One region of the Polaromonas sp. DSP2-3-2b2 genome, then DNA from elsewhere that is predicted to be linked to it. Evidence: predicted binding sites of a transcription regulator. Region 1 holds the regulator's gene; the other holds the start of a gene.
The links. Region 1 encodes FNR, which switches genes on or off when oxygen is low (the NO sensors DNR and NnrR bind a similar motif). Its sites were predicted from a motif close to TTGATNNNNATCAA; they were not measured.

Region 1 (4,154 bases):
TTGATCTTTTACCCGGCAAGGCTTCTACTGGGGCTTTGCATGGAGTAGTACTTGTGGATAATTTAAAGCCAACTCCTCGAAAAGTCATTCCCATCACGGTAATGGCCGGAGAGCAGTTGCAGGCCGCGTCAGCAACTGGCGATGGTGAGACTGGCAGCATTTATCAAGCTCAGAAGAAAATTTATCCACGTAGCGTCACGGGATTTTTTTCAAAGTGGCGCTGGGCCACGGTTTTTATCACCCAGCTAGTCTTCTACGGCCTTCCGTGGCTGGAATGGGGTCAGCGCCAAGCCGTATTGTTTGATCTGGAAGCACGGCGTTTCTATATTCTTGGTCTGGTTCTTTACCCGCAGGATTTCATTTACCTCTCGGGCATCTTGGTCATTTCGGCATTGGCGCTGTTCTTGTTCACGGCTGTGGCCGGTCGCCAGTGGTGCGGTTATGCCTGTCCGCAGACGGTATACACCGAAATCTTTCTCTGGCTTGAAAAAATCACCGAAGGCGACCGCTCGGCACGCCTGCGACTTGATGCAAGCTCCATGTCCGTCAACAAGTTGGCACGCAAGGCCAGCAAGCAGTTTTTGTGGATTGCTCTGGCCTTGTGGACGGGGTTTACCTTTGTCGGTTATTTCACGCCTATCAAGGAACTAAGCGTCAGTTTCATCAATGCAGGCATGGGCCCGTGGGAAACCTTCTGGGTTTTCTTTTATGGATTCGCCACGTATGGCAATGCAGGCTACATGCGCGAGCAGGTCTGCAAGTACATGTGTCCGTATGCCCGGTTTCAGAGCGCGATGTTTGACAAGGACACATTGATTGTCACCTATGACGAGGCGCGCGGTGAACCCCGCGGATCTCGTTCCAAGAAGGCCGATCCGACTGCCCTGAACTTGGGTTCCTGCATTGACTGCACACTTTGTGTCCAGGTCTGCCCGACGGGGATCGACATCCGCAAAGGTCTGCAATACGAGTGCATCAGTTGCGCGGCGTGCATCGATGTGTGCGATACCGTGATGGACAAAATGAACTATCCGCGCGGCCTGATTCGCTATTCAACACAGAATGCGGTGGTACAGGGCTGGGGCAGATCGCAGCTTTTGCGTCGCATATTCCGCCCCAGGGTGCTGGTCTACACGGCCATCTTGCTGGGCGTTACTGCCGCCTTGTTCATTAGTTTGGCGTTGCGCTCCCCATTCAAGGTCGACGTGATTCGTGACCGTGCTTCGCTGGCGCGTATCGTCAGCGGCGGAAAGATCGAAAATGTTTATCGCCTGCAAGTGATGAATGCGACCGAAACCACCCAGCATTACCGCATTACCGCCACAGGCTTGCCGGGTCTGATGCTAGCCTCCGAAGGCACACTCACTGTCGATGCAACCCAAGCGCGCGGGGTTCCTATTACCCTGCAATTGCCGTACGAGGCTGCAAGTCCAGGCTCGCATGAAATCCACTTTGAAATCGAGGCTGTCAACTCGCCTGGACGCGTGGTCGAGAAGTCGGTATTTCTGGTGCCCCGCTAACATATAACAATGGAAATATCATGAACGAAGAACACGGACAACCCTGGTGGAAATTTGGGCATGTGTGGATGGTTTTCGCAGGACCCGCCGTAGTGATCGTCGCCTCATTCATCACCTTGTACCTGGCCATCAAGGTTCCCGATCCTGTCGTGACCAGCTACGGTCAGGCAACGCGGTCGGTTGCAGCGGATCGGGAGGCATCCTCCACCAACATGGCGCCAGCGATGCAGGCCCGAAATCATGCGGCCACAGGTGTCCAGGTGCCTGCCGAGCCTTGAAAAGTGAAGGAAATTCGGTAAGGATCCGTCCATTCAGTCCTCAAGTTGCAAGAAAGATTTAAATTCTATGCTGGCCCAACGAATGATGTGGATTGCATGGCCTGCCTTTCTGGTGGCGGGCGTGATAGAGATGCTGGTGTTTGCCCTGGTTGATCCGCAAAGCCTGCATTGGTTCGGCCAGCCTCTGGCGTTGTCTCGGGACGCCGTCTATACGCTGGCTTTTTTTGTATTCTGGCTGCTGACCATGGTGTCGAGTGCCTTGACGACCCTGCTTGCCATGTCGCCATTCGAAGTAAATCGTCGCGAATTGGCCGCAGATGGTCGGCTCGAAAGCGGTGCCAAAGAAGTGAAGGCAAATTAAAACGTTTGTCAGTCAGCCCACACAGAAAAATTTCAGTGTCAGCAGGTTTTCTGGTTGTTGTTCACGATCAGTTTGAGCGCTTCGGTATCAAGGATGCGCACATGGCGCTGCTTGACTTCCACAATTTTGTCTTCGACGAATTTTGAAAAAGTTCGGCTGACCGTTTCGAGCTTCAAGCCTAGGTAGCTGCCGATTTCCTCTCGCGTCATGCGCAACAGAAGTTCGGATTGCGAGAAGCCGCGAGCATGGAGTCGCTGGACCAGATTGAGTAAAAAGGCGGCCAGGCGCTCCTCTGCGCGCATGCTGCCCAGCAGCAGCATCACGCCATGTTCACGAACGATCTCGCGGCTCATGATCTTGTGCACATGGCGTTGAAGCGATACAACTTCCCTGGACAACTCTTCGATGCGGTCAAACGGCATCACGCACACTTCAGCGTCTTCCAGCGCTACAGCGTCGCAGGTGTGGTGTTCCCTGACGATGCCGTCCAGACCGATGATCTCTCCAGCCATCTGAAAACCGGTAACCTGATTACGACCGTCTTCGGTGGTAATGCATGTTTTGAAAAAGCCGGTGCGGATGGCAAACAGGGACGTGAATTTTTCACCGTTGCTGTACAGGCGGCCGCCGCGTTTGACCTTACGACGTACAGCCACCACTTCCTCGATCCTGTCCATCTCATCGGCCTTCAGGCCCATGGGCATGCAGAGTTCACGAAGGTTGCAATTGGAGCATGCAACTTTTATGGCGGCAGGATTGATGGGCTGGAGTCTGGCGTCGCTTGAGGCTTCTCCGCGCTTGCCCGTCCCCATGGACTCTGGTGTAACCTCAAACATGACATTCTCCTCACGAGGGTTCGTTACATGGTTTTAGACATGCTGACCGCTGACATATGTCAAACAAACAAGGCGAACTTCACGATACATTGGCTGTGCCTGCTCCGTAGCCGCGGGTGCGCGTTCAAGGAACCGTCGCAAACGTACCTGCAGCAGATTGTATGCCCATCCCCATTCACGAACTGATAGGCCGTTTCGATGCTCTGGGGCACCGTTACACCTCATATCCGACGACAGACCGCTTCGTGGAGGCCTTCACGTCCGAACAGCTAGCGCAGGCACTCGCGCAGCGCCGAAACGGGGCGGCTGCCATGCGGTTGCCGCTGTCGCTTTACGTGCACATTCCTTTTTGCGAATCGCTTTGCTATTACTGTACCTGCCACAAGATCATCACCAAACACCATGAGCGCGGTGAAACTTATCTGCGCTACCTTGGTCGCGAGCTTGATTTGTACACTGCCCATCTGGGCACGGGTCAAGCGGTCAGCCTGCTCGATCTGGGCGGCGGAAGCCCTACCTTTCTAAATGATGGCGAACTGCGCCAGTTGATGGCCATGCTGCGGCGTAGTTTCCAGTTTGCACCGGGCGGAGAGTATTCCATTGAAGTCGATCCACGAACCGTTGATCCCGCGCGACTTGCCACGCTGGCGGAACTGGGATTTAACCGGCTGAGCTTCGGGGTCCAGGATTTCGATCCGGCGGTGCAAAAAGCGGTCCATCGCATCCAGCCTGCCGAGCAGGTTTTTTCATTGGTCGAAGCCGCGCGTCTGAGGGGTTTTGAATCTGTCAGTATTGACCTGATCCACGGGCTGCCGCGACAAACGCCGGAGTCGTTTGACCGCACGCTGGCGCAGGTCCTGCAACTGCGGCCGGACCGAATCGCCCTGTATGCCTACGCCCATCTGCCCCAGCGTTTCAAGCCGCAACGCCGGATTGATGCGGCTGAACTGCCTGGCGCCAGCGCTAGGCTCTCCATGTTGTCGCACACTCTTTCGGCTTTTCAGGATGCCGGTTATGTGCACGTCGGCATGGATTACTTTGCCCTGCCTGACGATGCGCTGGCGGTTGCCAAACGCCAAGGCCGCCTGCACCGCAATTTCCAGGGTTATAGCATCCAGCCCGACTGCGACCTGATCGGCCTGGGGGTCTCGGCCATTGG
Region 2 (4,154 bases), on a different contig from region 1:
TGCTGTTCAAGATGGATTTGTCCATCATCGCGCTGATCGGCATTTTTTTGCTGATCGGCATTGTCAAGAAAAACGCCATCTTGATCATTGACTTCGCGCTGGACGCCGAACGCGCGCGCGGCCTGAGCGCCGTGGACGCGGTGCGCGAGGCCTGCCTGCTGCGTTTCCGGCCGATCCTGATGACGACGATGGCTGCCATCCTGGGTGCGCTGCCGCTGGCCATCGGCTTTGGCGAAGGGGCAGAGTTGCGCCGGCCGCTGGGCATCACCATCATCGGCGGGCTGATCGCCAGCCAGTTGCTCACGCTGCTGACCACGCCGGTGGTGTATGTGCTGCTCGACAAGCTGCGCCGCCGCAGCGCGTCCGAACGCCACCTAAGCCGCCATCCGCATGACCCGTCCGACGAGCCGCCCGCCGTCCGGCCGTTGCAACCGCAATGAGCCAAGCCGTGCTGATTTTTTTACCCCACGCTAAAACCGCTGTCATTCCCGCGAAGGCGGGAATCCATGGTCCTTCGCCAAGGCGGGCGTTTTGCGGCGTCTGGATTCCCGCCTTCGCGGGAATGACGAATTCATAAAGTTACCCATGCGCTCAACACTTCATCCCTGCAAACTCCTCGTTGCGGCCTTGGCCGTGGCGCTCGGCGGCTGCGCCGTCGGCCCCGATTACGAGCGCCCCGCCACGCCCGACATCAGTGCTTTTAAGGAGGCCGCCGGCTGGGTAGCTGCAGCGCCCGCCGATGCGCTGGAACGCGGCCCCTGGTGGAGCTTGTTCGGCGACCCGGTGCTGGGCCAGCTGGCCGCCCGGGTCGATGTGTCCAACCAGAACGTCGCCGCCGCCGTGGCCGCTTATGCGCAGGCCCGCGCCGTGGTGCGCGAGCAGCGGTCTTCGCTGTTTCCCTCAGTCACGCTGGACGGCGGCGCCAACCGGTCGCACAGCAGCGCCAGTTCCAGCAGCAGCACCAGCGGCGGTCGCACCGGCAACAGCTACCAGCTCAGCATGGGCGGCAGCTGGGAGCCCGATGTCTGGGGCCGCCTGGGCCGCGCGGTGGAGAGCAGCACGGCCAGCGCGCAGGCCAGCGAAGCCGATCTGGCATCGGCCCGGCTGTCGGCGCAGGGCGAACTGGCCGTCAATTACCTGACGCTGCGCCAGGTCGATGCGCAAAAAGCGCTGCTTGAAAGCACCCTCGCCGGTTTTCAGCGCAGCCTGGAAATCACGCAAAACCGCTACACCGCCGGCATCGCGGCCAAAACCGATGTACTGCAGGCGCAAACCCAGCTGGCCAATGCCCGGGCCGACGAGGCCGGGCTGCTGCGCCAGCGCGCCCAGCTGGAACACGCCATTGCCGTGCTGGTGGGCGAAGCGCCGGCTAACTTTTCCGTGGCGCCGCAAGCCTGGAAGCCGACAGTACCTGAAATTCCGGTCGGCATTCCCTCCACGCTGCTGCAGCGCCGCCCCGACATTGCGGCGGCCGAGCGCGCCGTGGCCGTGGCCAATGAAAAAATCGGCATCGCCCGCAGCGCCTACTACCCCAGCCTGTCGCTGGGCGCCTCGTATGGGTTGGGCTCCAGCCGCGTGGCCGACCTGTTCAGCGCGTCCAGCAGCGTCTGGTCGCTCGGCCTGTCGGCGGTGCAGGCGCTGTTCAACGCCGGCGCCACCACCGCGCGGGTGCAGGGCAGCGAAGCGGCGCATGCGCAGGCGGTGGCGCGCTACCGGCAAACCGTGCTGACCGCATTCCAAGGGGTTGAAGACCAGCTGGCCGCAACCCGCATACTCTTGATGCAACAAGATTTGCGCCGCCAGGCGTCCGAAGCCGCCGACCAGGTCGAGCAGCAGGTGCTCAACCGCTACCGCAGCGGCCAGGTCGGCTACACCGAAGTGATTACCGCCCAGGCCACCGCGCTGAGCGCGCGCCGCACGCTGGTGCAGGCCATGGCCGACCGCCAGACCACCGCCGTCGCCCTGATCCAGTCGCTCGGCGGCGGCTGGCAGGCGGAGCAATGACACCGGTAGCCGCGCGCAATTCAAGGCCTCCTGCAATGAAGCGGGAATCGTTTGCCAGCAAATTCATGGCCGACAGCGAGGACACATGCCCTGAAAACTGAGTGCAACGGCCCACTGTTGACCTGGATCAGAATGCCCCTAGAGCGAATGAGGGATAGTCGTTTCAAACAAAAGGAGCTAAGACCATGAAACTGCTGACTGACCTGTTTTCCACCGACTATGGCCTGATGAGCATTGGGGGAATCATATTCATGTTGTGCATGATGGGATTTTTTATTCGGTTGTTCATGGGCAAGATGAAACACGATCCGACGGCCCCCCGCAGGTAGGCTGCCAGGGCGGCCGTGGGCGTTTCGACCGCGCATGTGGTCACGCCGCGCCTACCCAAACTCGATCACGACAGCGACAATGACAATGACAATGACACGGTGTCGGCAATGTTCTTCGGCGCAGCGTCCAGCGTGCTGCCGGCCGGTCCGGTCGCCGGTCAGGCTGGCTCAGAAGCGCACCGTGTCGGCCACCCGCTCGGCACAGGCCCTGGCCTGTTCTGCATCGCGTGCCTCGACCATCACGCGCAGCAGCGGTTCGGTGCCGCTGGCCCGGATCAGGATGCGGCCAGTGTCGCCCAGTTCGATCCGCACCGCTTCGGTTTGCGCCGCAAGTTCCGCGCTGTCTTTCCAGTTCTGACCGGGCTTGAGCCGGACATTGATCAGGGTTTGCGGAAACAGCACCACATCCGAAAGCAGTTCCGACAGCGTCTGCTGGCTGCGCACGCAGGCTTGCAGCACCTGCAGCGCGCTGATGAGGCCGTCACCGGTGGTGTGCTTGTCCAGCGCCAGCAAATGGCCGGAGCCCTCGCCGCCCAGCAGCCAGCCGCGCTTTTCAAGCTCTTCAAGCACGTAGCGGTCACCGACCTGCGCGCGCACAAACTCCAGGCCTTTGGCCTTCAGCGCCACTTCCACGGCCATGTTGGTCATCAGGGTCCCGACAGTGCCCGGGACTTTTTCGCCGCGTGCCAGCCGCTCGTTGACCATCAGGAACAGCACTTCATCGCCGTTGAACAGTCGGCCTGTGGCATCGACCACCTGTAGCCGGTCAGCATCGCCATCGAGAGCAATGCCGTAATCAGCGCCGTTGGCCCGCACGGCGGCCACCAGTGCTGCCGGATGGGTCGCGCCGAAACCGGCGTTGATATTGAGGCCATCGGGCGCGCAGCCGATGGCTATCACCTCGGCCCCAAGCTCATGAAACACCATGGGCGCAATCTGATAGGCCGCGCCATGCGCGCCATCGACCACGATCTTCAGGCCCTTGAGCGTCAGGTCGTTGGCAAACGTGCTTTTGCAGAATTCGATGTAACGCCCGGCGGCATCGTCAAGCCGGCGGGTTTTTCCCAGTGACGCCGAATCCGCCCAGACCGGCGGCTCGTCGAGCGCGGCTTCCACCGCCGACTCCCATTCGTCGTTGAGCTTGGTGCCCTGGGCGCTAAAAAACTTGATGCCGTTGTCGGCAAAAGGGTTGTGGCTGGCGCTGATCACCACGCCCAGGCTGGCGCGCTGCGCCCGCGTGAGGTAAGCGACGCCGGGCGTGGGCAGCGGCCCGAGCAACACCACGTCAACGCCGGCTGAATTGAAGCCGGACTCCAGCGCGCTTTCCAGCATGTAGCCCGAAATCCGGGTGTCCTTGCCGATCAGCACGGTCGGGCGCGCTTCGGTCCTGCGCAGCACGCGTCCCACTGCATGGGCCAGACGAAGTACGAAATCAGGCGTGATGGGAGCCTGTCCCACTGTGCCGCGAATGCCATCGGTGCCAAAGTATTTTCTTGTCATGGGTATTGGTTCTTGAGTTGTTTTGCAGCGTTCAGCCCAGGAGGGCATGGCTTCGGTCTGATTTTATGGCCGTCCTTTGGGCTTGGACGGTTCGATTGCCACATATTGCGCACCGCAACAATCAGGCGCCCGGCGCCTTGGCGTGTCAGCTGGCGGCTTTCCAGACTTTCAGCCCCTGCACGGTTTCCCGCACGTCATGGACTCGCACAATGCGCGCGCCGCGTTCGACGGCGAGCAAGGCGGCCGCTACGCTGGGAACCATGCGCCCCTCCGGCGAGGCCGTCTCCGGGTCATCGCAGACCGCCGCCAGCGATGACTTGC

Region 2: a site for FNR is predicted at 2,122-2,135, ahead of ACP7AD_RS02585 (DUF3149 domain-containing protein). Genes of this name have one in related genera too.

What each region holds. Positions count from the first base shown of each region.
Region 1 is NZ_JAFCTH010000020.1:16,152-20,305, forward strand. Features, by position in the region: gene ccoP (cytochrome-c oxidase, cbb3-type subunit III) at 1-4, shown strand, start outside; gene ccoG (cytochrome c oxidase accessory protein CcoG) at 54-1,520, shown strand; gene ACP7AD_RS14810 (nitrogen fixation protein FixH) at 1,541-1,798, shown strand; gene ACP7AD_RS14815 (hypothetical protein) at 1,866-2,159, shown strand; gene fnr (fumarate/nitrate reduction transcriptional regulator Fnr) at 2,198-2,920, opposite strand; gene hemN (oxygen-independent coproporphyrinogen III oxidase) at 3,157-4,154, shown strand, end outside.
Region 2 is NZ_JAFCTH010000002.1:131,908-136,061, forward strand. Features, by position in the region: gene ACP7AD_RS02575 (efflux RND transporter permease subunit) at 1-440, shown strand, start outside; gene ACP7AD_RS02580 (efflux transporter outer membrane subunit) at 586-2,004, shown strand; gene ACP7AD_RS02585 (DUF3149 domain-containing protein) at 2,190-2,333, shown strand; gene glmM (phosphoglucosamine mutase) at 2,502-3,833, opposite strand; gene folP (dihydropteroate synthase) at 3,979-4,154, opposite strand, start outside.